One region of the Bacillus sp. T-10(2022) genome, then DNA from elsewhere that is predicted to be linked to it. Evidence: riboswitches for the same ligand, from Rfam matches in the RefSeq annotation. Region 1 holds a riboswitch; each other region holds the start of a gene.
The links. A riboswitch is a leader RNA that binds a small molecule or an ion and turns the genes downstream of it on or off. The one in region 1 is predicted to bind cobalamin.
Positions count from the first base shown of each region.

Region 2: another riboswitch for cobalamin. It lies ahead of metE (5-methyltetrahydropteroyltriglutamate--homocysteine S-methyltransferase); the one in region 1 lies ahead of OSJ91_RS21525 (FecCD family ABC transporter permease).
Region 3: another riboswitch for cobalamin. It lies ahead of OSJ91_RS12255 ((2Fe-2S) ferredoxin domain-containing protein); the one in region 1 lies ahead of OSJ91_RS21525 (FecCD family ABC transporter permease).
Region 4: another riboswitch for cobalamin. It lies ahead of OSJ91_RS05920 (ribonucleoside-diphosphate reductase subunit alpha); the one in region 1 lies ahead of OSJ91_RS21525 (FecCD family ABC transporter permease).

Region 1 covers NZ_CP113518.1:4,396,437-4,404,569, forward strand. The annotation lists gene OSJ91_RS21505 (pentapeptide repeat-containing protein) at 1-801, opposite strand, end outside; gene OSJ91_RS21510 (VOC family protein) at 856-1,311, opposite strand; gene OSJ91_RS21515 (ABC transporter substrate-binding protein) at 1,488-2,480, opposite strand; gene OSJ91_RS21520 (heme ABC transporter ATP-binding protein) at 2,510-3,277, opposite strand; gene OSJ91_RS21525 (FecCD family ABC transporter permease) at 3,274-4,347, opposite strand; cobalamin riboswitch at 4,540-4,726, opposite strand; gene OSJ91_RS21530 (GNAT family N-acetyltransferase) at 4,834-5,343, opposite strand; gene OSJ91_RS21535 (sigma-70 family RNA polymerase sigma factor) at 5,634-6,200, shown strand; gene OSJ91_RS21540 (DUF4179 domain-containing protein) at 6,197-7,336, shown strand; gene OSJ91_RS21545 (L-cystine transporter) at 7,570-8,133, shown strand, end outside.
Region 2 covers NZ_CP113518.1:4,836,988-4,845,120, forward strand. The annotation lists gene OSJ91_RS23890 (aminopeptidase) at 1-878, opposite strand, end outside; gene bcp (thioredoxin-dependent thiol peroxidase) at 890-1,360, opposite strand; gene OSJ91_RS23900 (potassium channel family protein) at 1,423-1,842, opposite strand; cobalamin riboswitch at 2,082-2,274, shown strand; gene metE (5-methyltetrahydropteroyltriglutamate--homocysteine S-methyltransferase) at 2,421-4,727, shown strand; gene OSJ91_RS23910 (acyl-CoA thioesterase) at 4,724-5,200, shown strand; gene OSJ91_RS23915 (ABC transporter permease) at 5,243-6,028, opposite strand; gene OSJ91_RS23920 (ABC transporter permease) at 6,033-6,824, opposite strand; gene OSJ91_RS23925 (ABC transporter ATP-binding protein) at 6,873-7,880, opposite strand; gene OSJ91_RS23930 (hypothetical protein) at 8,032-8,133, shown strand, end outside.
Region 3 covers NZ_CP113518.1:2,509,958-2,518,090, reverse strand. The annotation lists gene OSJ91_RS12265 (sirohydrochlorin chelatase) at 1-644, opposite strand, end outside; gene cobJ (precorrin-3B C(17)-methyltransferase) at 663-2,300, opposite strand; gene OSJ91_RS12255 ((2Fe-2S) ferredoxin domain-containing protein) at 2,315-2,683, opposite strand; cobalamin riboswitch at 2,836-3,025, opposite strand; cobalamin riboswitch at 3,229-3,418, shown strand; gene OSJ91_RS12250 (hypothetical protein) at 3,402-3,560, shown strand; gene OSJ91_RS12245 (energy-coupling factor ABC transporter permease) at 3,594-4,337, shown strand; gene OSJ91_RS12240 (energy-coupling factor ABC transporter substrate-binding protein) at 4,339-4,650, shown strand; gene cbiQ (cobalt ECF transporter T component CbiQ) at 4,637-5,413, shown strand; gene OSJ91_RS12230 (energy-coupling factor ABC transporter ATP-binding protein) at 5,431-6,276, shown strand; gene OSJ91_RS12225 (YozQ family protein) at 6,380-6,598, opposite strand; gene OSJ91_RS12220 (alanine/glycine:cation symporter family protein) at 6,767-8,133, opposite strand, start outside.
Region 4 covers NZ_CP113518.1:1,216,058-1,224,190, reverse strand. The annotation lists gene OSJ91_RS05935 (SulP family inorganic anion transporter) at 1-1,258, shown strand, start outside; gene OSJ91_RS05930 (hypothetical protein) at 1,344-1,490, shown strand; gene OSJ91_RS05925 (manganese-dependent inorganic pyrophosphatase) at 1,589-2,518, opposite strand; cobalamin riboswitch at 2,812-2,992, shown strand; gene OSJ91_RS05920 (ribonucleoside-diphosphate reductase subunit alpha) at 3,131-5,428, shown strand; gene OSJ91_RS05915 (ribonucleotide-diphosphate reductase subunit beta) at 5,474-6,526, shown strand; gene OSJ91_RS05910 (flavodoxin domain-containing protein) at 6,498-6,935, shown strand; gene OSJ91_RS05905 (hypothetical protein) at 7,057-7,224, shown strand; gene OSJ91_RS05900 (cold-shock protein) at 7,266-7,463, opposite strand; gene OSJ91_RS05895 (hypothetical protein) at 7,661-8,133, opposite strand, start outside.

The DNA.
Region 1 (8,133 bases):
CGTGTCGCCTTTAGCCGAGTTAATCTGTGCTTGTGTGATAAAGAAGCTTCCGGTGAGATCGGCACCGCTTAAATCAGCGTCCCTAAAGTCTGCACCGATAAGGTCCGTCACTCTCATGTCGGCTTCTCTGAGGTCAGATGCAATAAGCAAAGCCCCTCTTAAGTTCGCTCCCCTAAGATCAGCACCTCTCAACTTTGCACCAATCAGGTCACTACCCCTACCTATTTTGTTCTGCTTTTTTTTATTTTTCTTGAATGAAACCTTTGCACGAACCAGTTCACTTGTGCGCAGAAGTAAATCATTAACGATCTCTCTATGAGCTGGTACATTCAGGTCCATGATAGACTTTGGAATTTGCTTAGTGAGATATTCCGTGTCTTCAAAAGCCGCCTGCAATTCTCGGTAAAGAGGTTGCGCATCTTCTAAATTCAGTGCTTCATTTAAGTAGCAAAGCATTTCATGAAGTTGTTGCATAATAGGAAAAACTTCGAACATTTCCTTTGCTGACTCTGGGTTGTTCCTCCAATCGTTTCCATTATAGGTGAGTTGAGATACCTTTTGACCGGCACCGAAACATTCATATACCGTGCAGCCTTTATACCCTTTTGCTCTGAGTTTTTCATGGATGCCGCAACGATAATCGGATTGCAGGTTTGAACATGGTGTACCTCCATCTTTATCAAATGCAAAATCAGCAGATTTTGCATAAGGCAAAGCTACACAGCACAAACCAAAACAATTCTCACAGTCTGCACGTAATTGATTAAGGATACTATCGTTATTCGTTAATTGATTAAACAATACTTACACTTCCTTCTATAAAACCTTCATACTGGTAGATTTTTTTGTTATCATTTAAGAGTTTAGTTCTTCCCATTCTTCAAGTGATAGTTTTTCGGTCATATGCTTATATGCATCAGGGACTTTTATCGAACACATAAGTTCCAGACTATTGCCATCGGGATCATTGAAATAGACGGAAGCGTTTCCTTGGTTCGGACGCACAAAAGGTTCAATCGTTGTCCTTTTTCCAAAAGGGACGACTTCAATTTTTAGGGATTTTAGCCAATTTAATGAATTTTTCATATTATCATAAGTTACCCGAAAGGCGATATGCCTTAGTGAAGGGTGGTATGGAGTTTGATATTCTTTCCCTTCCCATAAGCCGACCCAGCTTTTGTTTTCCTCTATCCAAAAGAAGGCAGTATCTTCATCCCTCCAAGCTAGTTTTAAGCCTATTTTCTTATAAAAATCCATTGAGATGGCCAGGTTCTTGACTGGTAAATGGGCTTCATATAAACCTTCTATCATATTACATTCTCCTTTCTCCTGAAATCTTCATTCTTACGAACTATGATCTGCCATACAAATAATTCAAGAAACCGATCCTATTATCCTTCTAATTGGATATAGTAAAACCCGAACAAGGACACGTTTCATTCGTGTCGATTATTCGGGTCATTTGTTCAGCATCCGCCTGGTCGGGTTCAAAACTTCTCGGGATAGAGTCCTTCGGCTACTGTCCGTAAGGCTAGTGGTGCACGAATCCCTTCCGCGCCCGCTGAAAGAGGAAGCACAATGATCGCTTTATTTCGAATGGCCGGTACATCCGCCAGTTCACTTTTATTTAATAAGAATGCTTCTTTTTGCTTTATGGGGATATCTCCGTAATCAATGATGGCAATGACATCCGGATTCCGATCGACGACTTCTTCCCAACTGACCTCAGGCCATCCCCCTTCCGTATGGCCAAAAATGTTCTGGCCGCCAGCCATGGAAATGATCCCTGTCATGTAATTATTTTTCGCTGCCGTTCTCGGGACTTCTTCACCGCTGTCATATACGAAAACATTTTTGGGCTTGCCTGCACTTTCGATTTTTGCTGTAGTTTCTTTTATATCCTGTTGCATCTCTCCGATGACTTCCGCTGCTTTTTTTTCTACATGAAAGATGCGGCCAATATTCTCAATATCTTTATACACATCTTCCATAGTCGGTGTTGACGTATTGGAAGACTCTTGGATATATGTATTGATTCCGGCTTCTTTCAGCTCTTGGACGGTTCCTAATGTTTGTTCCGTAAAGGCGCTTTTCCAGCCAGCATATGCAAAATCCGGCTCTGCTTCAAAGAAAACTTCTTTTGAAGGGTATTCCTTGGAAAGCACAGGCACCGTTTCATAGGCATCTTTATACTTTGGCAAAATTTCGTCATCCAAATAAGCCGTACCTGCCATTGAATCCTGCAACCCCAATGCAAGCATGATTTCCGTCGCATGCTGATTTAGCGAAACCGCACGTTTTGGGGCCTCTGCATAGGTGAATTCATGATCCAGATTCTTGATGACCACCGTTTCTTTTCCACTTTTTTCACTCTGTTTACCTCCGTCCTTTGAAGCTTCCTCGGAGTTATTGCAAGCGCCCAATATCATCATTGCCAAAAAAAAACTGATGCTTAACAAAATCTTTCGGTAACCAGTCATATATTTTCCCCTCATATCTATTGTTTTTTTTATATATGTGCTAAAAAGGTGATATGCGTCTTTTGCGTGATGGGGTGTATGCCGATTTCCGTTTCCACCCCGAACACCTTCCTTATCATTTTTGTCGTCAATACAGCTTCTGGTGTTCCGGATGTGATCACTTTGCCATTTTGGATGACATATATATGATCACAATACATGGCTGCCAAATTTATATCATGCAGGGCCGTCAAGACGGTAACGTCCAGCTTTTTAACAAGGTCCAGCAATTGGAGCTGATGCCGGATGTCTAAATGATTCGTTGGTTCATCCAGGATGATGATGTTCGCTTCCTGGGCTAGGGCGCGTGCTATGAGGACACGTTGTTTCTCACCACCCGACAAGCTCATGAAACTCCTGTCTTCAAATCCACTCATTTCGACGCGAGCTAATGCATGATTGACGATTCGTCTATCTTTCTCCGTATCTCCCTGAAATAACCGCTTATGAGGATGCCTTCCCATCCAAACCATCTCTTGTACACTAAAGTCAAAGGTCAGGGATGTTTCCTGACTGACAACCGCCATTTCCCGGGCTGTTTGTTTCTGTGAAAGCCGGTAAAGGTCACGGCCGTCGAGGTGAACAGATCCCGTATGCGGCTCCAAAATCCGGGAAGCATTTTTTAATAGTGTGGATTTCCCGCTCCCATTCGGGCCGATCAGCCCAACGAACTGCCCAGTTTTTATATGAAGGGTTATTTCCTCAATGATAGGAGTGTCCAGAATTGAATAGGATACTTCTTCAATAGCTAATCTCACTTGCCCCCACCTCCAAATGAATATGAACTTCGCCGCAAAAGCCAAATGAAGAATGGCCCTCCGCAAAGTGCGGTGACAACGCCAATCGGAAGTTCTTGAGGTGCCAGGACCAGCCGGGCACATACATCTGACCAAATGACGAGGATCATGCCAATCAATATGCTGCATGAAAGAACACGTTTATGGTCTGTCCCGGCCAATAGCCGGGCTAAATGTGGTACTACCAGACCGATGAACCCAATCGAACCGCTTACAGCCACAACTGTCCCCGTAACAAGGGACGTAATGATGATCAGAACTTTACGGAAGGCTTCCATATTGACTCCGAGCGTCGCGGCGACTTCTTCGCCCATCAATAAGATATTAAGGGAGCGGGATTGTACGATAAGGAACAATGAAACCACAAGCACCACAACCGCTGGAATCGGTATGTATTCCCATTTTGCACCCGCTAAGCTGCCCATCATCCAAAACATCGCTTCACGGATGCCGGAATCTTTTGGTGCAAGAGTGACAATGAAATTAGTGACGGCAGACATGATCATCGATATGGCTACACCCGCCAATAACAGCCTTGTCGTTTGAATTCTCCCTCCCACTTGAGCCAATAAATAAACGGAAAGCATCGCAGCCATGGCCCCCAGGAATGAACCGAATGATAACGCATATTGTCCGAATATAGGCAGCGCCCCAAAAAGAATGACAAGGGTTGCCGCAACAGAAGAACCAGATGAAATGCCCAGGATATACGGATCTGCAAGTGAATTGCGCACCAAGGCCTGGATGACGACACCCACTACGGATAATCCCGCACCTACCACCGCACCGAGCAATACACGGGGCAGACGGATATCCCAAATGATCCGCTCTTGTGCGATACTCCAATTCACCTCCAGAGAATCACCGATAAAAGGAAGATGCCCTAAGGCGATCTTCCAAACCGTTATTGCTGACATCTTAACTGGCCCAAGGGTAACAGCGAATGTAATCGATAATAAAAGAATGCACAGCAAGAAAAATATCAGGAAACGAAACCTGCGCTTGGCATTTCTCTCAAAATGGTCAAGCATATCCTCATTCTCTTTCAATGAGCTTCTAACCAATGACTCTTCCAATGATGATATCCTCCTTCAAAAAAACACACAAAAAAACCCCAATCCTTTTAACAAAGAATGGAGTTACGAGTATAGGCCAAAAAATACGGAAGGACCTAAGTCCGCCTTTTCTTACTCTCGAACACCTCTCCTCTCAGCGAAGGAAAAATTGGTGATGCTCACTGGGTAGGTCTCCTGGCTTCCAAATCAACATTTCCTTTCGTCTTCCCTGACTGAGTCAAGTGACATCCTGAAAGAAAACTCCTTGGTTACAGTGGCGCGACCACTCGGGATTTGCACCCGATTCCCTGTTACCCTTTGTTCACACAAAGGCACCCAGCGGCAAATATATGAACTTCGCAAAATTTTCCAAACATTAAATACAACGTTAGTATAGTATACTCCCCATCTTTTCACAATTAAAAAAATGGGAATGCGGTCTATTAATAGAGGAATATGGATTTATAGATACTTTCTATAATGGTAGAAAGTTAGCTTTTGAACAGTATCCGCACTAATTTCCTCATTAATCGAAATCCGTTCAAAACCGTTTTTCACTAAAACCTTTTGGGAACCGATATTGTCGCTTGTCGTTTTGGCATGTATTTGAGTCACATTTAATTCCGGCGCCAGATTGACCAAAAGCTTTAAAGCTTCGTTCGCAATCCCTTTTTGCGTAAACGCTTCACCGATTCTATAACCGACATGAGCCGTCCCCTTAATAGGGTCGATATCCACAAGATTAATCCTGCCGACGATTATGCCTGAACCATCCTTAATCAAATAAAAAGAGGAGATAGCATCTTCTTGCTCTTTTAATAATTCCTTATGCCTGATTCCAAACGTTCCAAAGCTATAATAATCATCTCCCCGGCTTGGGACTGTTTGCTCGAAAAACCTTCTATTATTGCATTCAAATGCAAATAACGCTTGTGCATCCCGTTCATTAAGCCTTTCAATGTATATATCCATCATTCTTTCATCCTTTCAAAAAAACGCTAAGCATATGCGGCCTGATATATCATTCAAGAAAACCAAGGGCTTATCCTCCCTGATAAATATATATTGAAAACCGTTTATATGGATAACACTGTCGCATACTGACAAAATTTGATACCCTCTATACCATATCATTCCAAATTTTAATGGAACCATCGTATCTACTAATTTCTATAAAAACCCCAAAAAAGTTGAGAATAAATATTTTTATATACGTTGTATAAAGTGTAAAAGCTTTTACAAAAAACAAGGGGAATCATGTCATGAAGTCTACGAATAAAAATTTTATCGAGCGGTTGCAACGCCAAGAAGAAGACGCATTGGAATTTATAGTGGATACCTATTTGCCACTAATCAAGGGGGTAACATATAAGGTTCTCTCTCCTCTTAGGAACGACGGTGTCATGGAAGAATGCATCAATGATATTTTTCTTTCAATCTGGAACAATTCAATAAAGTTCCATGGGGATACAACTGATTTCAGAAAATGGATTTGTGCGATCGCTAAGTTTAAAGCGATTGATTATTACCGAAAAGCCATGAAGAAAATGGAGCTTACATCAGGTTACACAGAAGTAGATCCAGAAAAATCTGCAGAAGACGAACTGATTATACTGGAAGACAGAAAAGAACTGCTTCAGTTAATTGACCTTTTAGAACCTGTAGATCGGGATATTTTTATCATGAAGTACTTTCTTGGTTTAAAAAATGAGGATATCTCGATAAAACTCGGGTTGACCAAAGCATCAATAGATAATCGAATTTATAGGGGAAAAAAGAAGCTAAGTCAAAAAGCTACGAATCTTAAGTTAGGAGGCAGTGTCGTATGAAGGATATTTATGAATTATTAAATGATATAGACATAGACGAAACTGAATTTAAGGAAATAGAAGTCAGCGAACTAGAAAAAGCTAAAGTCAAAAGAACCCTAAAAAAATCAATAAGCAAGAAGAAAAAAATGAAACGCTGGCAAAAGAATGTTCTGGCTGCTTCTATTATATTCGGGTTATCCACCGCAACGATTGGACTCTCGTTTACCGCTTCTGCTAAAAGCATTCCTTTGATAGGAGATATTTTCAGCTATTTTAGTAATGAAAACTCAGGTCTCTCCGATGATATCAAGAATAATGGAAAGGGTCTTTATAGTGATTATAAGGCCTACTCTAACGAAATTGGCCTTACTGAAGAAAGCAATGGCCTTACTTTCACGATAAATGACGCCATTTATGACGGAAAAACGGTAACCATCACTTATACTATAGAAAGCGAAGAAGATTTGGGTGACGGATCATTCTTTATTCCCAGCCCGAATATAAAAGAAATGAAAGCCCAAGGAGGATCGGATGGAATTTCAAAAGTAGCTGATAAAAAATATGTAGGCTTATTAACGGTTAGTAACTTAGAAGATCTTAAAGTAGATAAGGTAAATATAGACTGGGATATAAACAGCATTAGTATTACCGACACGGATAAAGAGATAAAAGGAAATTGGGACTTTGCCTTCTCTCTAAAGGCAACTGAAAGCAACGAGAAGGTCATCAATAAAAGTGTGAATCAACACGGTGTAAAAGTATCCGTCGAAAAACTATCGATCTCGCCAATGTCCTTTGTGGTTGATTATCATCAAGAAGTGTCCGACTCAGTCAAAAACAAATGGGATGAAGCCTATGTGGAGTTGTCCATTAGAGATGACTTAGGAAATGTGTATGCTGGTCAAGGTAACGGAGGAAGCGGTATCGATTCTTATAATTTGAACTTCAGCAAAACATTTCAAAAAATCAATCCAAACGCTACGAAACTGATTGCGACACCACATGTAACATTACGTAATTTCACTTCAGAGAACCACGGAGAAGCAACCATAACGGAAGATGGTGAAGAAAAGGTGTCATCCTTCCCAACCAAACCAAGTAGTGCTCCAAAAGAGTTGGTATTGGATGATATCGTGATTGATTTGAAGAAATAACAATTTTACCTACAAGAGGTATACTGAACCCTAGATCCCAGAGTGGAGAAAGGTTCATGTATATCTCTGTTTTGTGACTTCTTATTCAGTCCATGAATATGGATACATACATGAATTACTTGAAAAGTCAAAAATAAATTATTTTCTTCTGGTAAAAAATCAACGGATGATGTATCATAGTCTTCAGATATTCATTATTCTCATTTGGTTAATCGGAATTAGGAGGAATATATATGATTGGTTATGTGTTTTTAAATCTTGCCATAATGCTCGTTCTTTTAGGCGTTTTATTTTACATGAATAAGAAGCATATTTCCTTTACAAAAAGGGTCTTTACTGGACTTGGTTTAGGGATTGTATTCGGACTTCTTTTGCAGTATTTCTATGAACCTCAGTCAGAAGCGATCGTTAAATCGGTCGATTGGTTTAACATTGTAGGTTCCGGCTATGTCAAGTTCCTGCAAATGATCGTCATGCCGCTTGTCTTCATTTCAATCTTATCCGCATTCACAAGATTGAAACTGACTAGCAATATTGGAAAGATCAGTGTCCTGATCATCGGAATCCTGCTTGGAACGACTGCGATTGCAGCAGCTGTCGGGATCACCTCGGCAACTGTATTCAATTTGGAAGCCGTACAAATTGAGCAAGGGGAAGCGGAGTTAAGCCGCGGGGATCAAATATCGGAAACATACGGTACGATTCAGGATAAAACGATGCCGCAGCAAATCCTTGAGTTGATTCCGTCCAATCCGTTCCTTGATTTAACGGGTGCACGTCCGACATCAACCATTTCC
Region 2 (8,133 bases), 440 kb from region 1:
ATAGGTTCCAATATGTATGGATTGATTCCAATTGCAAACTCCCCGATAAATCGGGACCCTTCATCAATATTCAGAATTCGGTTCATTTCAGAGTCACGATCGGAAGTAGCTTTAATGATTTTTCCCTTTTCCAAGTTTAATTCTATGTCACTAAAGGTGAATCCTTCATAAGTTGTTGGTGTGTTGAAGGATATCCTTCCATTGAGACTATCTTTTATGGGTGCCGTAAACACTTCCCCATCCGGTAAATTCTTTTTTCCGGCACATATGACGGCCGGCATACCTTTGATGGAAAAGGTCAAATCCGTTCCTGGCGAGACGATCCTGACATTGTCAGTTCGTTCCATCAATTGTTTTAATGGTTTCAAGGCCGTCTCCATTTTCCCGTAATCCATGTTGCATACATTCAAAAGAAAATCTTCGTACCTGTCGAAGGTCATGCCGGCTTTTTGCGCTGATGCGTTGGTGGGATAATTAAGCAAGACCCAACGTCGGTTGTTTACATAGAAAAGAGTGGGGGAATTCATAGCCTCCCCTTGAAGACGGTGCCTCTCGATGGGAACATCGGTCATTTCCACATCGTTTTCCTCCCCGGTGATGATGATGACCGCATCGATATCCTTATATTTCTTCAAGGCCCATTGCGAAGAGGTGTCAAGTTGTTCCTTTACATTCCCTTGTAACAGGTGGCGGCTTATTTCATCGTCTTCGAGTTCTACATATGGGTAAGCACCCACTCTATAAATTTCATCAATCAGCTCTTTCAATAATGGTTTCGTGTTGATATGGCCCCGTATGAGGATTCTCTCTTTTGGCTGTAATTGTATCGAATGATGAATCAGCCTGGCTGCAAGCTTCGTTATTCGCTCATCCTTCATCTGCCTGTCCCTTATTTTTCGAGGTCACGAAGAGTTTCAAGAGCTTCTTCGACGTGGCCTTTGACTTTTACTTTACGCCATTCTTTGACTACCTTACCAGACTTATCAATCAGGAAAGTTGAACGTTCAATGCCCATATACTCCTTGCCGAAGTTCTTTTTCAATTGCCACACATCAAATGATTCAGCCGCTTCATGATTTTCATCAGCCAGCAGCAGAAAAGGCAATCCATGTTTTTCGATGAATTTTTCATGACGTGCAACTGGGTCTGGGCTGATTCCAATGATGACAGCGTTCATTTCCTCAAATTGCTCATTATGGTCCCGGAAATCACAGGCCTCCGTCGTGCAGCCTGGCGTCATGTCTTTTGGATAAAAATATAAAACAATATATTTCCCCTTAAAATCCGATAGGGACACCATTTCACCATTGTTTGCAGGGAGCTTGAAATCAGGTGCTTTTTCTCCAATTTTAACTGTCATATTGAACCCTCCATTTCTTTCATTATGGTAAGAGTACCCAATAATCGAAAGAAACACAACTTTCATTTATCCTTCCTATCTTTGTGCTCCAAATCAATCACCGTCCGGATCACGAACGCTGCCGGCAGTGTATAACCGATGAAAGCCTGAATCGTAGCTATCATCCTCCCCATGCCAATCGGGGCTATATCTCCATACCCTACAGAAAACATCGTCATCGCACTAAAATAAAAAGAAGTCTTCAACTGTTCATAGAAAGTGCCATCCAATCGATTGCCCATATCAAGAATCACCGAATGATTCTGAAGTTCGTATAATAAATAAATCAGTGCAAATCCAACTAATATCGTCGCATATAAATTGCCTAGCCACAGCATATCCTCCAGAGAAAACTTCTTTCCTCCCGACTCAACAAGAAATAACGTACGAATGCTCATCACCATGCAAAAAATAATTCCTGCAATCAAGATGTAGAAAGTCATCCCCCACGCCCCATTTCAAAACGCCACTTCCTCTATACATACTCCCTGTCCAAACAATATATTCTTTTTTAGGAACAGACCCTTATCACCTACACACCTAATAACCGCATACTTTTCCTGAATCTTTTTTTCATGTTGACCCTTTTGGTCGGATATGTTAAGATTGTCTAAATTTTTATAATAGTTTTTATTTTATAAATTTTTAGCCTGCAAACAGTTATCAAGGCAGGTTTTGTCAAATTTCATATGTGGAAATAGGTTCCTAATTTTAAATTAGGATTAAAAGGGAAGTCCGGTGTAATTCCGGCACGGTCCCGCCACTGTAATGGGAGTGTTAGCGCCATCCAATATGCCACTGATCAACAGATCGGGAAGGCCCGTCGCTAATGTTAATCCCTAAGTCAGGAGACCTGCCTATTTCGACAACACTGTTTTAACCTACGGGAGATAGGGAGGTGTTAGGGACCTTATAATTGTAAGGGGCATTTTGCATGCCTCTTTATTTTAAGCATTTCTAACCATCTCTTTTGACGGTTAGGAATGCTTTTTTTATTGCTCAATTAAATGAATATAGGAGGATGGGAATATTGAAAAGCAGTAGTTTGGGTTACCCTCGAATCGGGGAAAATCGTGAATGGAAACGTACATTGGAGTCTTACTGGTCCGGTAAAATCGATGAAGCAGAATTTACGGCACAGCTAAAAGCCATCCGTTTAGGCAACTTACAAAAACAGAAGAAGCGAGGCATTGATATCATCCCTGTCAACGACTTCACTTGCTATGATCAAATGCTCGATATGTCCGTCATGTTCGGTCTTGTTCCTGAACGTTATTCAGCCTATGAAAGCGGAAGCGTCCCCCTTTCCGTTTATTATTCAATGGCTCGCGGAAACAATGATGAAGTAGCTTCCGAAATGACGAAATGGTTCAATACGAACTATCACTATATTGTCCCTGAATTAAAGGTGCCACAGCTGACGTTAACAGAAAACAAACCACTTGCAGCATATCGGGAAGCCAAGGAAAACCTAGGGATTGAAACGAAGCCCGTATTGATCGGTCCTTATACTTTCATCTCCCTTTCCAAAGGCTTCAAAAAACAAGATATCCCTGGCATCATCCTGAGCCTGCTTCCCCTATACACGCAAATCCTGCGGGAGTTGGAGCAAGAAGGCGTGAAGTGGGTTCAAATGGACGAACCTTCACTTGTTTCATCGATTTCCAAAGAAGATATGCAAACTGTTACTTACCTCTATGAAAAACTGAATGAAGCAGCACCAAACCTGAACATCATGCTACAAACATACTTTGATGCCGTGGAACATTACCAAGAAGTCATCGAATTACAAGTCCAAGGAATCGGTCTTGATTTTGTACATGACAAAGGAAGGAATCTAAGCAACCTGGAAGCATTCGGCTTCCCGAAGGACAAAGTGCTTGCTGCAGGTGTGATTGACGGAAAAAACATTTGGCTTTCTGATTTATCGAAAAAAATCCAATTGATCGAGACTCTTAAGACAATTGTAGCCGAAGACCAAATCTGGCTTCAGCCCTCTTGTTCCCTGCTTCATGTCCCGGTGACAGTTCGTAATGAAACCGCCCTTTCAAAAGAAGCGAAAGAGGCACTCGCTTTCGCTGATGAGAAACTTGAGGAAATCACACTCTTGGTCAAAGGGAATAATCAAGGCTTTGAAGCAATTGCCGAAAAAGTCGATGCCAATAAATTCACGCTTCAAACTTTAGCAAGTTCAAATGCCCGGAATCACGGAACTGTACAAGCCAATGTCGAAAAGGTTAAAACCAGGACCGCCGCCCGTCAGCTTCCATTTAAGGAACGTTACCAAAAACAACAGGAATTTTTCAAATTGCCTTTTCTCCCTTCGACTACGATCGGCAGCTTTCCGCAAACATTTGAAGTTAAACAAGCACGCGGGAAATTCAAAAGAGGAGAATGGACCGCTTCGCAATATGAAATATTCGTTAACGAAGAAATTGGCAGATGGATTGAAATCCAAGAAGAAATCGGTTTGGATGTCCTTGTTCACGGGGAATTCGAACGGACGGATATGGTTGAATACTTCGGCCATAAGTTAGGCGGATTCGTCTTTTTAGAAAAGGGTTGGGTACAATCCTATGGATCCCGCTGTGTGAAACCACCAGTCATCTACGGCGACATCCATTTCATCGAACCGATGACAGTCAGGGAAAGTGTATATGCACAATCACTGACGAAGAAGACGGTAAAGGGAATGCTTACAGGTCCTGTTACGATTTTGAACTGGTCATTTGTCCGTGATGATATTTCCAGGGAGAATGTTTGCTATCAGCTGGCGCTCGCTTTGGAAAAAGAAGTCATTGCATTGGAATCCGCTGGAATCAAAATGATTCAGGTTGATGAACCTGCACTTAGAGAAGGTCTGCCATTGAAAAGAAGCGATCGCGACGAGTATTTGAACTGGGCTGTGAATTCGTTCTTGATATCCACATCAAGCGTGGAGGATACAACCCAAATTCATACGCATATGTGCTATTGCGACTTCAACAGTTTCATGGATGTCATCTCCTCCCTGGATGCCGATGTAATTTCCATCGAAACATCCCGTAGCCATGGGGAGCTTGCTTCCGCATTCGAGGAAAAAACGTATGAAAAAGGCATTGGTCTGGGTGTGTATGATATTCATAGCCCGCGTGTGCCGGCAGTGGAAGAAATGGTAGATATGATTGAACGTGGGATCAAGGTATTGGATAAAGACCAGTTTTGGATCAATCCCGACTGCGGACTGAAAACAAGGGGTATCCCGGAAACCGTCGCTTCCTTGAAAAACATGGTCGAAGCAGCAAAAATCGTCCGTGAAAACCTTTTAGCAAAAACAACAGGCAAATGATTGAAAAGAACGTTGCCCATCCAATACAGCAGTCCCGGACTTTTTTAACCGACCTTGTTTTTCCACCGGATACAAATCATCACAATACCATCTTTGGCGGTAAAGTAATGGCCTATGTTGATAAAATAGCCTGCATTTCAGCTATGCGCCATTGTCGAAAACCCGTTGTGACTGCTTCAAGCGACTCTTTTGATTTTTTGGCCCCCATCAAGACGGGGGATGCGATCAACCTTGAAGCTTATGTTACCTGTGCCCATCGCACATCAATGGAGGTATTCGTGAAAGTGGAGCGCGAGAACCTATTAACAGGCGAGAAACAGCTTACGGCCCGTGCTTTTTTAACGATGCTGGCCATTGATGAAGACGGTAAGCCGACAAACGTACCACAGGTCATTCCGGAAACCGAAGAGGAAAAGCAGCAATATGTTCAAGCACAAGCAAGATATATTGAAAGAAAGAATAAACGCAACTAAACAAAAACCCCTTCAACATGAATGCTGTTGAAGGGGTTTCTTTCAGTTCCCTGCCCCGCGGTACCTCTTCACTCCCTGATTCCATATGAATACGGATATCACGAAAAAGGCTACCCCAATTACAGGTGTGGCAAATGCATATGCATACCACTCTTCCTTTCTAAGGAAATAAGATGCCGGATAAACACCAACAAACGCGAATGGCAGCACCCATGTTAGGACAAAACGAATGACCTTATTATAAATATCAACAGGATAGCGCCCATAGTTCCCGATATTATACATCATTGGCATGATGGAGGTTTTCGCATCCGACCAGAAACCAATGCTTGCTATCGAAACGAATATGGCTGCATAAGCAAGGGCCCCGCCTATTGCAAAAATGATGAAAAGAATCGGGTCATACCACGCAAGCTGCAGATCCAATGAAATCCCCGAATAGACTATAATGATCAAACCGGTCACAACACCAAATAACGCTTCAAGCTCGATTCTTTCTAAAATGACTTGAAACAGGCTATGTATCGGTCTTGTTAATATCCGGTCCATTTCACCTTTGACGATATAACGGTCATTAAAATCCCAGATGTTGAAAAAGGCTGAAAAAAGGGCGAATGGGATAAGGAAAAATCCATAAATGAATATGATTTCTTCACGGCTCCATCCGCTTAAAAATTGCGTATGTCCAAAAACGACTAAGATAAATACTAGATTCACGACCTGATTCAGCAGGTCAGATAGGATTTCCATGAAGAAATCGGCTCGATATTGCAGTCTTGTTTTCATATATTGACTCACATATTGAAAAAACATCGATACATAAAACATCCCGTCAACCTCCTTGAATAATCAGCTGTTTTTTTGCGACTATCCATAAAAGCTGAATCGGTATTATGAGAATGATGCACCAAATTAACTGCTGTAAAAGCGCCATGCCAATTTCGCCTGAACTGTACCCATTCGTAAAAATCATGCTTGGTACATAGCTGATCCCTTGAAAGGGTAAATATTTCATCACTTCCTGCGCCCATATAGGATAGAAACTGATGGGCAGCAGCAGACCGGAAAATAAATCAATGATAACCCTTTTAGCGCGGATTAATCCGGCATTATTATATAAGAAAAAGGTGGTGATTCCCGTCAATAAGTTGATTTGTGTATTGATGATGAAGCTGAACAGCAAGGAAATGCCGAACATCCCCCACGTAGCCGGCTCGTGCGGCAATTCGATAGGAAAAATGAAAGCTACCAGCAGCATCCCCGGAATCGAGAAGAAGAAGAAACGGAATATCCCTTCCCCAAGCCCTTGCATCGTTTTCATGCCTAAATAGTTATAAGGCCTTATCATTTCAATGGCAACCTTGCCGTCTTTAATCTCAGTGGCGATTTCGCGGTCAATATTATTGAAATAAAAAGCGCGCGCCATCCATGCAACCGCGACATAGGTTGTCATCTGCATGCTTGAAAGTCCTTCGATGGAGCTTTTTTCTCCATATATCGCATTCCATAAGAAATAATAAGCACCGATATTAATGCTATAAATTAAAATGCCGGTATAATAATCCGTTCGATACGCAAGCATCATTAAAAAACGCATGCGGATCATGGCAAGATACTTCCCCATGGCCCTCCCCCTTCTTGATAGACACGTTGTTTCTTAATGATAAGAGAGTCAGACAGTGCCTTCTTCGTAAATATTGCGAACGATCTCTTCAATGGACGTTTCATGGATTTTGATGTCTTTTATTTTAAAATGAGATACGACAGCTGAAACAAGCTGTGAAATATGATCACTTTCTTCTTTCAACAAGGCAATGTAAGTTTGATTTTTCTCATCATAAACCCAGTTAGCGGTAAATGGGAGCGCTAATGATTGTAATTCCTTCAATGCGATCGGCTCGATGAATTGAAAATGGATCTGTTTTTCCTCAGCCCAGTTATCTTTCAAACTCTGCAATTCCCCATCATAGATGATTTGTCCTTCATCAAGCATGATTACACGCTCACATAATGCTTCAATATCTCCTAAATCATGTGTAGTCAAAAGGATTGTCGTATTATATTTCTCATTGATTTCTTTCAGGAACTCACGAATCTTCATTTTCACGAGCACATCAAGTCCAATTGTCGGCTCATCCAGGAACAGCAAAGGCGGATTGTGGATCAAGGCTGCCGCAAGCTCGCAGCGCATTCGCTGACCAAGCGAGAGTTTACGCACTGGTTTGTCCAGCAAAGGGCCGATATCAAGCGTCTTGATGACATGTTCCATATGATCGTCATATTGTTCATCCGTTACCTTATAGACCTTTTTTAACAGCCTAAACGATTCTTGAACTGCAATATCCCACCAAAGCTGTGAGCGCTGACCGAATACGACTCCGATTGTCTGAGTGAACTTTTCCCTTTCTTTATGCGGATTCATGCCATTGACCGTGATTTCACCTGCTGTCGGTTCCAAAATACCTGTCAGCATTTTGATCGTGGTCGATTTCCCTGCACCATTTTCCCCGATATAAGCTACCATCTCACCCTTTTTTACAGTAAAATTGATATCATTGACGGCAGGGACGACCTTATAATTTCTGGTAAGTAAATCCCGGAAGGCACCCTTTAGCCCTGAACGGCTTGATGCCGACTTAAATTCCTTCCGAAGCTGTTTCACTTGAATTGCATCACTCATCCTGTTACATCCTCCGTAATCTCTTGTCCTAATGAATTAGTTTATCCAAACCAACCTTTTTAGACAATAAAAATGCTTGGATGCCATATACCATTTTCAGGGAGGAAATGGCCGTTGTACCAGATACATATATAAAGGAGACGAGTATGCTATGAATATCAAAAAATTATTACTATCCCAAATTGAAAAGGTCGTTTTCGACCTTCGATATGACTTCCTTTATGAAGATGAGTACGGTGAATTATTATGCCAG
Region 3 (8,133 bases), 1.9 Mb from region 1:
TAGCCTTTCAGCATATCCTCCATTCTTTCCATCAACACCCCAGTGAAGAGGAAATATGGCAGCATCACTATTTTTTTTGCCCCTAATCGGATGCATCGTTCAATACCTTCATCAACGTGCGGGTCCGTTACACCCATGAAGGCTGTTTCGACCCATTTAACGTTTAATTTTTCCCATAATAATCGTGAAATTTTATAGATATCACTATTTGCATCAGCATCACTGCCACCTCGGCCTATTAGCAATATCGCTGTCTCAGAATGTTCAGAGGCCGTATCGAATCCCGCTTCCTCAAGACGGTCTGTCAGGATCGTCAATACATCATGGTGGACCCCGATCGTTTGGCCATATGTGAATTTCACTTCTGGATACTTAGTTTTCCCATCCTCTATTTCAGCTGGGATATGTAATTTCGAATGTCCTGCATGCAACAAAATGATCGGTATGACGATAACTTCAGTAGCCCCTCGTTTTACACAATTATCAATTCCTTTGGATATATTCGGTGCCGCAAATTCCAAGAAGCACGTTTCCACTAGGAAACGCTCGTTCATTGCCGGAATCATATTTTCAATAAAATGACGGACTTCTTCATTTCCCGAAGCCAACCGGCTTCCGTGTCCTACGAACAAAACTGCTTTCATTTTCTTTCCCCCTCTTGATTAGTCTTCACAAGGCGCAGGCTCTATGTTTATTTTGGGAGCGATGTCTTGATAAGAAAAATTCTGTATCTTTTTCGAACGTTTGAAGTATTTAAAAAGCCGCTCATTTGGATGGGCATTTTGCTTATACTCCCCGACAATGTCGGTGATCAGTTCAACAAGCTGTTCCGGTTCAATGCCTTCCGCAACCGGCTGACCCGGATGGGCTGTTCTTCCAACTGGTTTAGCTCCAAGAAATAAGTCGAACTTCCCTTTTCGGAAGACAATCCCGATATCATCCATCACAGCACTATAACAAGCCATCCCACACCCATTAAAACCGATGTTCAGTTCCTTGGGCATTTTCATTCCGCCAAGCACCCGGTGTATTTCATCCGCATAAGGAATGGATTCCGCTTTTTCACCATCACAGAAATCACAGGCTTTTAATGTCAGTACATCTCCAATCGGCGACAAAAGAAAGTTTGCTGATTGCAATTTCCCCGTAATGACTTCCGGCTCCGTTGTCGGAATCTTTAAGACGATTTTATGATTTGGCGTGTATTCCATCGTTCCCTTTTCCCCGACAACTTCCGCAAGTGTCATCATTTGTTTGGGAGTGAATTGTTTATTCGCCACACCTGGACTAACCGCAAGTTCGAATACCGACTCCATTTTTTGCTGAACAATCGGCTGAATGGATTGCTTAACGGTTTGACCCTTGACTCTTGACAGGGCCTCCATTGCCATTTCAAAGGAAGCTGGCTTCTTTTCTGGTGCTTTTGTAAGTAATCCAACTCCTCCAGCGGACTCGGTTAAGGCTTCTTGATCTAATGCCCACGGTTCCGCTTCTTTTTGCAGTCGCTGATGCGGCTTCAATGTTTGCTTTTCCGAATTCAAAGTATATTTTCTCTGATAGCCTCTTGGTGTGATGATTTTGTCATCATATAAAAAGGTGGATGAATTACCGATAATGACGGTGGTCAACATTCCAATATCGTGATTCAACATATCCTGCAAATTGGTTATAACAACATCCTGCCTATCGCGATAAGCACTTTTCACCAACCCGACAGGTGTATCCGGCGAGCGGTAGCGAAGGAGAATTTTCTGAGTTTCAACAATTTGCCGGGTCCGCCTGCCGCTTCGCGGATTATAAAGTGCAATGACAAAGTCTGCCATTGCAGCTGCTTCAACCCTTTTAGCGATCAGTTCCCAAGGAGTTAAATGATCACTGAGGCTGATCGTACACGAATCGTGCATGACTGGTGCCCCAAGTAAAGACGCACATGAGTTGATTGCAGAAATGCCAGGAATGACTTCAATGCCCACTCCAGTTTCTTCTTTCCAGCCTTTTTCAATCAATACTTCATAAACCAACCCTGCCATCCCGTAAACTCCGGCATCCCCACTGGAAATCACCGCCACTTTCTTTCCCAGCTCCGCTTGTTTCACTGCTTCCTGTGCACGTGATACCTCTTCAGTCATCCCCGTACTAATGATCGTTTGATTTGTAAGCAGTCCCTGAATGAGTTCAACATAAGTTTTATAACCAATGATGTAGTCACTTTCTTGAAGGGCTTCGACGGCACGTTTGGTAATGTGTTCAAAATTCCCGGGCCCAAAGCCCACGACGAATAATTTACCGTTTGTACTCATTAAGACATCTCCTTTTACGCTTTGTTCTTTGAAATACCCGTATGAGCAGGAAAATCTGGATTAGGGGTCATTTCGCCATCATTGAATTTATAGATCATCTGTGGAACAAACTCACCCTCATCGATATTACTGACGATCTGCCGACCGAAATCAGGCGTTTCCACTCGATACCAGTTTCCTTGGGGATAGGCAATCACAACGCAGGCATCCTTACATCTTCCGTTACAGCGTGTCCTGGTTGTATGGATTTTCAGATCCAGTCCTTTTAAAGCAATTTCATCGCGAATCGCTTGGGTTACTTCTTCCCCGCCCTTTTTCATGCAGCTGCTCCCATTACAAATCAACAGATGCGTATTTGTACCCGTCAAATTCCAAGTAGTCATCTTCTTCCTCCTGAGTTCAGGGAAAAGGCAAAATAAAAAACCTTAACATTAGAGTCAAGGTTTTAAAAAAACTATATGAATGAGGAGCCTAAGGCAAGCATGCCAAATCCTCCCAAAATCGTCATAGTCCTTCTACCTTTCCCTCCGAAAAGTATCATGCAATTTTAAAAGCAGGTTTCCTGGCTTACGCTTCATTTTACTTTGTCCCTTCCCGGCATCAGGCCAGTGGCTATCGACAATTTCATCAGCGTTTACAGTAGCGGGGGCTGCATCGGATTTTCACCGATTTCCCTATTATCCCTTGCTTATTCACACAAGGGCACTTTTAAAATGAAATATTTGGTTTTATTATACATTTCTAACTAACTTAATCTATCATATAACAACTTTATCAAAATTCAATAGTTTATTCCGACTGTTTAGAAAAGTTTAATAGTGTAAAACCAGTTACAATCCTTTCCTCGCAACAAACTTCGTCCCGAAAAAAAAAAGATAGTGTAGCTGGAATAATTTCTTTATGGTAAACTATACGAGAATTTTCAAAATAATTACATAAGTTTCATGGTGTTGAATTTCTCGGAATTCAGCTTAAAAGGGAAGCCGGTGAAAATCCGGAGCGGTCCCGCCACTGTAAAGGGAAGTTCCATTACTTTAATCCACTGTCAAATGAGATGGGAAGGATGTAATGGGATGATGAACCAAAGCCAGGAGACCTGCCATGAAGCGTGAAACTGTTTCAGCCTACGAGGATGGGCGTGCGGATCAGGCAGAATGGCCCATGGTTGGTTCATGCTGCACAATTCCTGTTCATTACGCACTTCTTTCCTTTGAGAGAAGTGCTTTTTATTTTGGGCGCCGCTTTTCTTCTCAAGATTGATCAGAAAAATTAAAAGTGTTGAAAGGAGAAAGAATGAAAAGAACCAATTGGAAAATTATTTATTTTGTCATTTTACTGCTTTTTGTTCCAAAACGGGCATTGGCCATGCATATCATGGAGGGCTTTTTACCCATAGAATGGGCTATATTCTGGTGGGCCTTGACGCTTCCATTTTTAATCTTGGGTTACCGGTCCATTAGGTCCAAAGTAAGGGAAAACCCAGAAACAAAAATGATACTTGGCCTATCGGGCGCATTTGTATTTATTTTATCGGCCTTAAAAATCCCTTCCGTTACCGGAAGTTCTTCGCACCCTACCGGAGTTGGTTTGGGTTCCATATTATTCGGACCATTGGCCATGAGTGTCGTTGGCTCCATCGTTCTGTTATTTCAAGCTGTATTACTGGCTCACGGAGGATTGACGACATTAGGAGCCAATGCATTTTCCATGGCCGTTTGCGGACCGTTCATTGCTTACTTTGTCTTCAAGGGTGCAACTAAATTGGGGTGGTCTTTTTCACTTGCCGTTTTCTTGGCAGCTGCTTTTGGAGATTTAGGAACCTATGTGGTTACTTCCGTTCAACTTGCTCTTGCGTTTCCATCCGAGGTAGGAGGATTCATGGCCTCTTTCAGTAAATTTGCAGGGATTTTTGCCCTGACCCAAATTCCCTTGGCAATCAGTGAGGGGTTATTGACAGTCGTCGTGATGAATTTCTTGAAAAAATACAATCTAGGTGAATTGAAATTGCTGCGAGTTTTATCCAAGGAGGCCCGTTAATATGAAAAAAAGTCTACTGCTGCTTTTCCTGGTTGTCATTCTTGCAACCATACCGTTAATCACCCAACAAGGAACGGAATTTGGCGGTGCCGACGGCGAAGCTGAGGAAGCCATCACTAAGATCCATCCGGAATACAAGCCATGGTTCAACAGTATTTGGGAGCCGCCAGGTGCAGAAACCGAAAGCTTATTATTTGCGCTTCAAGCTGCAATCGGAGCCGGTTTCATTGGATACTTCATTGGCGTGATGAGACAAAGGAATAAGCAAACCAAACAAGAATTGGCAGAAAAATCGAAGCATGTTACTCATTGATAAATATGCCTATTTCAATGGGCTAAAGGATGTACATCCGTTGGAAAAGATGGTTTTTGCACTTTCCCTTTTGCTGTTTTCGTTAACGGTAAGGGATATGGCCGTTTCGCTCATCACTTTTACGGTGATGAGCGCTTTAATCATTTTTGCGGCAAAAATCCCGCTTTCCTATTATCTTAAATTACTTCTATTGCCAGGATTTTTTATACTATCTGGAACAATTACCATCCTTTTTTCTTTCACAAGTAAATTTACATCGATATCGAATATATGGTGGTCCTGGAAGGTCGGGAACTGGCAAATATTCATAAGCGATGACAGCGTCGGTACAGTGGCCAATTTGATCACTGTCGTATTGGGCAGCATCAGCTGTTTATATTTCCTTACCTTAACTACACCCATTACCGTCATCCTATCCGTGCTGCGAAAATTTAAAGTGCCTTCCTTATTGATCGATTTAATAGAATTGACCTATCGCTTCATCTTTATTTTTTTAGATACAGCTTTGGCCATTCACCTAGCACAAGCTTCACGGTTGGGGTATGTTTCATTAAGGAAAGGCATACGTTCACTCGGATTACTAATCTCGTCTTTATTTTTAGGAGTATTGCAGCGCTCTGGGCAATTGACGATGGCCATGAACGCAAGAGGCTATCAGGAGAATCTTTCCTATATCGAGGATACTTACGCCTATTCCTCACGCAATTGGCTGATCGCGATTGCAATATTAGGAAGCTTAATCTTTATTAATGGATATTTGTAAATTGGAGGCAACCAACAATGGACGAGCATATTTTTCATATAGAAGGCCTCACCCATCAATTCGCAGATGGAACGTTCGCTTTAAACGATCTGTCGCTAACGATTCAACATGGTAAAAAGATTGCATTATTAGGCAATAATGGTGCCGGCAAATCGACTTTATTCCTCCATTTAAATGGTCTTTTACAACCTACAGCAGGAACAATCAGATTTAAGGGCAAGAAAATGAAATATGACCGTAAATCATTATTATCATTACGAAAGCAAGTCGGGATCGTTTTTCAAGATCCCGACTCGCAGCTCTTTTCCGCTAATGTACAACAGGATATATCGTTTGGACCGATGAATTTAGGATTGAATAGAATTAAGGTCCAGGAGAAAGTAAATTGGGCAATGGCCCAAACGGAAGTAACGGAACTGAAAGACAGACCTACCCATTTTTTGAGCCTTGGGCAAAAAAAACGTGTCGCCATTGCGGGGATACTCGCCATGGAACCCGATGTCTGGCTCTTGGACGAGCCTACCGCTGGATTGGATCCTTATTTCTCAAGACAGATCATGGCTCTGCTGGACAGTATCCATCACCCTGACAAAACGATTATCCTATCAACTCATGATGTTAATTTAGCTTATCAATGGGCTGATGAAGTCGTTGTCATGAACGATGGTAAGGTCATATACCAAGGGGACCCTATTTCCGTTTTCCATGATGAAGACGTTTTGCTGCAGGCACATCTGGAGAAACCGTGGGTTTTTGAAATGTTTCAGGCCCTTCTTCAATCAAGGAACCCTTCTGAAAGGGACTTTTTCCCAAGAACGAAGAAAGAATTGCTTCAAAAGTTGGAGACAGAAAGAATTTATTAATTATGTTTCCCCTAGCTCTTGTTTCATCAGAAGCTAGGGGAACTAACCGATTTATCAACAAAATAGCAGGCGATAATTCTTGTTCATAAAAAAACAAATTTTATTACCTTTCTTCTTTAGATCTTTCTTTTGCAATCTCAATATCTCTTCCGTTTACATCATCAATGACTGCCTTTATTTCGCCTTCCGCATAAGTATCGGAGACTTGTTCGTGAGTTCTGGCCAGTCCAGAGGATAATGGATCTTCCCGTTTATAATCGCTGACATCATATATTCTTCCGGCAACTTCTGAAGATTCATTTTTTGATTGCTTGCTATCCATTATTTTCACTCCTAGTTTTTAAATTATCATTGCGGTATTAAAGACAAAGGTATTTTGTGTAAAAAACGTAGCAATATTCAATAATGATGAAAAAAGGCAGGAAAAGACAAAAAAAAGCTTACAAGTACAATCCCCTTTCAAGGACTTACTTGTAAGCTTAATGAGAACTTAGGCCTCCTTCTTCACATCCACATTATCGGATGGGTCACCCCAGCATTCCACATTCTTCAAACCTTTAATATTGTTCACATGGAAGACTGGATTTTTCCCACTTTTCTTTTGCTTTTGATAATCCGCCAGTGCAGCAAAAGCGATCTTTCCAAGTAAAGCTATGGCGATCAGGTTGATAATGGCCATAAGGGCCATCAGCAAGTCAGCCAGTCCCCAAACAAAATCCAGTGATGCAAGCGAACCGAATATCACCATTCCTACGACTGCGATACGATAGACATTCAGCCAAACCTTATTTTCATTGATGAAGCCGATGTTCGACTCTCCATAATAATAGTTGCCAACAATCGAACTAAAGGCGAATAACAGTACGATAATGGCAAGGAAAATACCCGCCCAAGATCCCAATGCCGTACCGAGGGCATTTTGGGTAAGGACGATACCATCCGTTTCCTTCGATGTATAAAGACCTGAAAACAAAATGATGAAGGCTGTCGAACTGCAAATGATGAGCGTGTCGACAAAAACACCTAGAGACTGAATGAGACCTTGCTTGACGGGATGACTGACATCAGCCGTCGCACCGGCATTTGGAGCACTACCCATCCCGGCTTCATTTGAAAATAGGCCGCGCTTGATTCCCTGCATCATGGCAGCTCCCAGTACTCCGCCAGCCACTTCTTTTATTCCATCAAATGCACTTTGAAAGATCAAAGCAAAGACACCAGGTAACTCGGTAATGTTCATTATGATGATAATCAATGCCACTATCACATAGGCTCCTGCCATGATCGGGACGATGACTTCAGAGACCTTTGCAACCATTTTGATCCCGCCAAAAATGATGACAGCCGTGACCATAGCCAAGATGATTGCCGTAACCCACTTTTCAATCCCAAACGATTCATTGAATGCGCTCGTAATCGTATTGGCTTGTACCGAGTTGAAAGCTAGTCCAAATGTAAGCGAAATCAACACAGCGAAAGTGATCCCCATCCAACGGGCATTCAATGCTTTTTCCATATAATACGCAGGACCGCCGCGGAATGCATCCCCATCCTTGACCTTATAGATTTGAGCAAGTGTACTTTCAATGAATGCGGAAGCAGATCCGATCAGTGCTATTAACCACATCCAGAAAACTGCTCCAGGTCCGCCTGTCGTGATCGCGATGGCAACACCTGCAAGGTTACCCGTTCCTACCCGCGATGCCGTGCTTATGCAAAATGCCTGAAAGGATGTTACACCTTTTTTATCCGCAGTGGCACCTTCTCCCAAAAGCCTGAACATTTCCCCTACCATTCTGAATTGGACAAACTTCGTGCGGATGCTAAAATAGAGACCCAATCCAACCAACATGATGA
Region 4 (8,133 bases), 2.4 Mb from region 1:
ATCGGCTGCCACTGGCGCAATGGCACTCGTCATGGTCGACCTTGTTAAAGATCATGGCTTGAACTATTTACTTGCTGCAACAATATTGACTGGTTTGCTGCAAATTTTACTAGGGGTTTTAAAAATCGGGAAATTAATGAAGTTCATTCCGAAGCCGGTCATGACTGGTTTTGTGAATTCTTTAGCCATCTTGATTTTCACGGCACAGCTCACCCATTTCGTGGGCGAAACATGGATCATGTATGTCATGACAGCCGTTTCATTAGCTATCATTTATCTTTTTCCGAAGATCACGAAAGTCATACCTTCACCACTTGTCGCCATCATATTCATGACGATCGTTGCAGTTACCACGGGGGCTACGGTGCGAACGGTTGGGGATATGGGGCAATTGACCGAAGCGCTTCCGATGTTCATGCTTCCAGACATCCCTTTGACCTTCGAAACTTTGGCGATCATTTTCCCTTATTCCATTGCCCTTGCGTTTGTTGGGCTGCTTGAATCGTTATTGACAGCTCAAATTGTCGATGAGATGACTGACACGGACAGTAATAAAAATAAGGAAGCCAAAGGCCAGGGGATTTCTAATATCATCGCCGGATGTTTTGGCGGCATGGCAGGATGTGCGATGATCGGCCAATCCGGTATCAACATTAAATCGGGTGGAAGGGGCCGGCTCTCGACATTTGTAGCGGGCGCATTCCTTATGGTATTAATCGTGGTATTGAATGATGTACTTATTAAAATACCGATGGCTGCACTTGTCGCAGTCATGATCATGGTTTCAATCGGGACATTTGACTGGTCTTCCCTAAAGAGGCTCACTATAGCTCCTAAGTCGGATGCAGCCGTGATGATAGTGACGGTCCTCATTGTCCTTTATACACATGACTTATCAAAAGGGGTATTTGCCGGAGTGCTTTTGAGCATGATTTTCTTCTCGGCTAAAATTTCTAAAGTGGCAGTAGAGAAAACGGAAAACATCCAGGCTAAGAAAATCACTTATCGTATCAGCGGACAAATATTTTTTGCTTCTGTCCAAGACTTTGTTTCGAAGTTCGACTTCAAGGAAAAAGCTGATGCAATCGTCATCGACTTCACCCATTCTAAAATTTGGGATGCTTCAGCAGTCGGTGCTGTTGATACGGTTATCCTTAAATATCAGCTTCTGGGAATTCCTGTCCAAGTCCAAGGGCTCGATGAAGAAAGTTCGTCATTGCTTGAAAAACTCGCCACCTCAGAAAGTAAAATATCTTGAAGAAGTAACATTCTGCTGAATAGAAACTTTTCAAACCGACAAAATAGATAACATGAATCATTTCCTTTTGAAAGGAGCGAAAAGCATGACACCCGAGCAGGATTATACAGCAGCAAATCTGTCACCGGATTTATTGAATGAACTGAAAAGCTTTGAAAGCAAACTAGGCGAGGAAGCCAATAAAGAATTGATTGTCATCGCCTATGAAAAAGAAAAGGAAGCCTTGAATTAAGAAAAAAGACTCAAACACCCTTAATGGATGGTTGAGTCTTTTTTTTGCATGTTAGAGAAAGGATGCCCAAATTTTTAATGAGCATCCCTTTTCCTTTATTACTTGCTGAATACGTCCGTTAAGACCGGCACGATTTGTTTTTTACGCGATACAACGCCTTCTAAGACGGCGATGTTGTTGTTTAATGACACGTCGTATGCTTTTTCCACTGCATAAGCTGCTTTACCAAGAGCCAAGGCAACAGAATCATTAGTCAAGATATCCGTTACGACGAATAGGAATAAGTCCAATTCCTTCACAGCGATTACCGCTTCAATCGCCGCTTCCAATTCAGCTTGCTTAGCAAGGACTTCGTTCGGATCAACAGCATTTACCTGTGCTATCTCCACTTTAGCCATTCCCATGGAGAATTCCTTTGCATCAAGAGTGATAAGCTGAGCAATCGTTTTGTCGCTCAAGTCAGCTCCCGCCTTCAACATTTCCAAGCCATATGTTTCAGCGTCGACTCCCGCAATGGCAGCCAATTCCATAGCTGCTGCAACGTCTTGCTCCGTGCATGTAGGTGATTTGAACAATAAAGAATCGGAAATGATGGCAGACAGCATAAGACCTGCGATTGCTTTAGGAACTTCAATGCCGTTTTCTTTATAAATTTTATTTAAAATGGTTGCCGTACAGCCAACTGGTTCCGCACGGTAATATAAAGGATCGCTCGTTTCGAAGTTAGCGATACGGTGATGGTCGATAACTTCCAACACACGGACTTGGTCAATATCTTCAGCACTTTGCTGGCGTTCGTTATGATCGACCAAGATTACGCCATCAGCTTCCCCTGCAACTTTTTCCACAAGACGGGGAGCATCGAATTTGAATTGGTCCAATGCATATTGAGTTTCACCATTCACTTCACCCAGACGAACTGGTTCAGCGTTGATACCTAACTGCTTTTTCAGATCTGCATAAGCGATTGCTGAACAGATTGTGTCTGTATCCGGGTTTTTATGTCCAAAAACTAATACTTTTTCCAAGATTTTATCCCCTTTTTCATAAATATTTTTCCGCGAATCCCCTCACCGCAATAAGGGAGAGCCACCTTTACTAGACACTTTATTTTAACACAAAATCCCGTAAAATCAGTGCTTGAATTATCCATTCCCCAATAAATTCTTTCATTCCTTCACCCTCTGCCATCACTTTGTCAATAGATAAGGGTTGGTTTTTTTCAAATATATTAGTTGAATTATCATCGTATATGGCTTACGATAATATAAGCAGAAATACTAGATATTGATTACATAAACAATACCAATAACTATATATAGAATTTTTTATAATCCAAGGTGCCAGTGATGGCTGAAAAGGGAATCCGGTGTAAACCCGGAACTGTCCCCGCAACTGTAAATGTGACGAAATGAGAAACCCACTGTATAGCTCTCTATACGGGAAGGACTCAAAGTAGGATGATCATGAGTCAGGAGACCTGCCTTGAATTTTTCACGTTTCTTATTCTTCGGGGATTGAGATGATGAAACGATAGTATAACGGCTATTTTTTCATGGCTCCTTTATTCTATCGTTTGATCCGCTCAATTCTTTGGGCGGTTTTTTTATTTTAGCGGAAGTTAACAAGGAGGATTATTAATGACTCAAACATATAACTCTACCATAAGTGAAAATGACACAGAAACGAAATCCATCCAGCTTGAGATGTTATCGAAGGAATTCGAAGGCCGTCTCGATATGGAAAAGTTCAAAAAGCGTTTTACAAAATGGCTTGATCGCAAAAGTGACTCAACCGAAGAACAGGCATCAAAAAAACTGATTCAGCTCGCTCTTGAAGGTGTGGATATCGATGCTCCGGATTGGACATTCGTTGCTGCAGCAGAACTGTTGAATACAATGTATAGGGATGCAAAAGCCAATCGAGGTTATGAAGGCAAGAGTTATGGCCCATTCTATGAGCTGATCACAGAACTCTCCCAGCTTTCGGAAGGTCAGCGTTATCCAATTTATAAACCAGAACTGCTATCTTCATATACAAAAGCGGAAATTGAGGAATTGGGTTCGGTGATCGACCCGGAAAAAGATAAATTATTCTCATACATAGGCATCTACTTATTGAACGACCGCTATCTGGCCCGCCCAAAAAAGGACAAGGTCTACGAACTGCCGCAAGAACGTTTCATGATCATCGCGATGGAAATCATGCGAATGGAAAAAACGGAGCACCGCCTGCAACTTATAAAAGAAGCATACTGGGCCATGTCCAACCTTTATATGACCGTTGCGACTCCTACACTCTCCAATGCAGGTAAAACACATGGACAGTTAAGCTCTTGCTTTATCGACGCAATTGAAGATTCCATTGATGGCATCTATCTATCAAACTACGATGCAGCAAAAGTATCTAAATTCGGCGGCGGTGTCGGCCTTTACGTTGGTAAGGTTCGCTCGCTTGGTTCTGATATCCGTGGTTTCTCTGGAAACAGTTCCGGCACGACGCCATGGATTCGACTATTCAACCAGACAGCGGTAAGTGTCGATCAATTGGGGCAACGTAAAGGCGCCATCGCGATTTACTTGGATGCCTGGCATAAAGATATCATGAGCTTCCTCGATTTAAAGACACAAAACGGGGATGACAGATTAAAAGCACATGATATTTTTACAGGCGTATGCATACCGGATTTATTCATGGAGGCTGTGCGCGACAGAAAAGAATGGTATCTTTTCGATCCGCATACCGTTAAGCAAACCCTTGGATTTTCACTTGAAGATCTTTATGACGAGAAGAAAGGCGAAGGAAGCTTCAGGAATCATTATGCACTTGCTGTCGAGGCCGCAGAAAATGGCACGCTTCCAAACTATAGCTTTGAAAAAATCAATGCGATGGACATCATGAAAAGCATCATGATTTCTCAATTAGAAGAAGGCGTACCGTATATGTTCTACCGCGATGAAGTTAATCGGAAGAATCCCAATAAACATAAAGGTATGATTTATTGTTCTAACCTTTGTACGGAGATTGCCCAAAACCTAAGCCCTTCGACGATCACGGATGAATATGAAACAGAAGATGGAGATGTTGTTGTGGTTCGTAAAAGCGGCGATTTCGTTGTCTGCAACCTTTCATCCATTAACTTGCCACGAGCGGTGGGCAGCGATGTTTTGGAAAGATTGATTCCCATTCAGATCCGTATGCTGGACAATGTCATTGATGTGAATAATCTTCCTGTCAAACAAGCATCCATCTCGAACAAACGTTACCGGGCAATTGGTTTAGGAACGTTTGGATGGCATCATTTACTTGCCACACAGAATATTTATTGGGAATCCGATGAGGCTGTTCAATATGCCGATGCTTTATACGAAAAGATCGCTTACTTAACAATCAAGGCATCCAACGAATTGGCCAAGGAAAAAGGATCATACCCATATTTTGAAGGATCTGATTGGCATACAGGGGACTATTTCGAACTGCGTGACTATACAGATCAAAAATGGATGGATTTAAAAGCAGACGTGCAGGAACACGGGACCCGTAATGGATATTTAATGGCGATTGCCCCCAATTCATCGACAGCCAAAATCGGTAATTCCACGGATGGCATCGACCCTTTGTATGAAATTGAATTTTACGAAGAAAAGAAAAACTTCAAATTCAAGGTGACCGCACCAGGCTTGACGCCAATTACGTATGAATATTATAAAAAGACGCGATTCAATTTGGACCAACTGGAAAGCATCAGGCAAAATGCAGCCCGACAACGCCATATTGACCAAGCAATCAGCTTTAATCTGTATGTACACAATACAATCAAAGCGAAGGTCCTGTTGGATATCCATTTAACTGCATGGGAAAGCGGGTTGAAATCAACGTATTATGTTCGTTCGACTTCTTCCGAATATGACAATGCCTGCGAAAGCTGTTCAAGTTAATGACAATCATGACCCAGTAATCTATTCTTAAAGGAGTTTTCACGAATGACCAATCATATCAAAAAAATTCGGATGCTTGAACCGACGCATCCAACCAAGGCAACCGGTGTTTTCAAAGGAGAAGCTTCAGGCTTCCTCCTTTGGAACGATATTCAGTATGAAAAATTCTATGATACCTATACACAGCTCATCAATAACTTTTGGAAGCCTTCGAGCGTGAACATGATTCAGGATAAAAAGCAGTGGGGCGAATTGGACGAAGATATCCAGGATGCTTTTCTCGATATCCTTACGATGATTGCTGGAATGGACAGTCTTCAAACGCCCACATTAGTAGAAATCCTTCGGTACATCAAAGATCCGGCGGCAAAAGCTATCCTGGCCAACATGGCCCAGCAGGAATCGATCCATAATGAATCTTATTCCTATATCCTTGCTTCCTTGATTCCGGTAGGCAAGCAAAAACAGCTTTTCGACCGCATCAAAGAACATCCTGAAGTGATTAAGCGTAACCAACCGATCGTTGATGCTTATCAAACGTTCGTGGACGATCCCAGCCCACAGCATTTATTCGAGGCATTGATCCATTCAACGAACCTTGAAGGGATTTATTTCTATCTGGCTTTCGCCTTTTATTATAATTTAGGTCGCCAAAATCTAATGACCGGTTCCGCTACGATGATATCCTATATTCACCGCGATGAAATGGTCCATTTCGATTTCATTGGAATGCTCATTCAAATCTTGATGTATGAATATCCTGAGTTAAATAATGAAGAAAACACGAAGTTCATCTATACAACGATTGAAAAAGCAGTCGAACTCGAAAAGGAATGGTCTGAATATATGCTCGAAGATATCCAAACCAAAGCCGATCTTGATTTGGAAGAATTCAATGAGTACATCGAATATATCGCCAACAAACGGTTACGTATGCTAGGCCTTGAAAATTTGTATAAAGAGTATGGCGAGAACCCGATGCCATGGATCAAAACGTTCGATGATGAATCCATCGGACTTACCAAAACCGATTTCTTTGAACAGAAATCAAGGACATACAGTCAAGTAAATGCCAGCAATGGGTTCGATGAGCTGTAAAGTTGCCATTGTCTATCATTCTGCCGGCGGCAATACAAAAGCGCTTGCTGAAGCCCTCGCTTCCCTTATACCTGAAGCTGGACTATTTCGAATGGATGAATTCGATTTACGTACATTGCCGGATTACGATGCATTGATCGTCGGCACCTATACATGGGGCAATGGGGAGCTTCCCGCTAAATCAGCAGCCCTTTATAAAGAACTGGAACAATTGCCTATTGCTCATCTGAAAACGGGAGTCTTCGGCACTGGTGAAACCAACTATAATCATTTTTGTGGGGCGGTCGATCATTTCCGGGACATGTTATTTGCCAAGAGCCAGTTATTGGTGACATTGAAGATAGAACAGATGTATCAAGAATCAGACTTGCCCAGACTTCAAAAGTTCGCCTCGCGATTCCAGAACTGACTGAAAGGGGATATGCATGTTCGCATATCCCCTTTCAGTGTTTTTTTAAAAAACTTGGCTCCCTCCATCATAGCAGCCGTAAGCATGAAGTATAATGAAAGAAAAAAGGAGATAATATCCAATGACTGAAAATATAACCCAGTTCCTTCCTATCCTTTTTATGCTAGTGCTTGTCGTATTCGTTATATTCATCGTGTTTTTCCTGTCAAGGCATTTTAATCGTTCTAAACGGATCGAAGAAAAATTGGACAAAGCATTAAAGGAAATCGCCGAAATAAAAGCAAAATAAAAAGACTCCAAAATCGGAGTCTTTTTTTTATATGCGTTCAATTATTTTTGAACGTTAGCTGCTTGTGGTCCACGAGCGCCTTGCTCGATTTCGAAAGAAACTTCTTGGCCTTCTTCAAGCGTTTTGAAGCCTTCTCCTTGGATAGCTGAGAAATGTACGAATACATCGTCTTGGCCTTCAACTTCGATGAAACCGAAACCTTTTTCTGCGTTAAACCATTTTACTTTACCTTGTACCATGATAGTTCCTCCTGTGTTTGGAAAAATCCATTTTATTACTATTTTTGGTTCTGGATAATGTTTCAAGAGGAATCCTATTACAGTAAATCCTTCTATCAAACTTTTCCGAACAAAAATAATTACTCATATTATATCATGGGAAATCCAAAAAAAACAAGAATATCGCAGTAAATCAACCGACAAATTATCCTAAAATTCTACATATTCCTCTTCTTGCTTTGTCGGAAGCCTTCGTCCAATAAGTAGCGCTCCGCCTCTATCGGACTCTCGAAACATTCCTCAAGATTCGACCCTGAATAAACATTCCAAAGCAGGTCTTCCCTTTCAAGTGTAAGCTCTTGCTTTTCAGGGCCAATCCATGCCCCTTCCAACCTAGCGAACTCGTTTTCCTCTTCTTCGACTTCAACCGGAGGTTTTGATAGGTAATCCACGCTTTTTTGGATCAATTCTTTCAATTCCGCTTCATTATAGTCACGTATATTGATAAACCCTTTACGGTCAGTGTCTTTTTTTCTCATATGCCCTGCGTAAACGAATCCATTTCCATTGGGATGCAAGTGCTGAACGACGATTTTTTTCTCCTGGACGCTATCTGGATAATGGAAGTTCACACGTCCCAATGAAACGTCTTTTCGCTGTAATTCCGGAAAAGTTTCAATGATGCTCAATT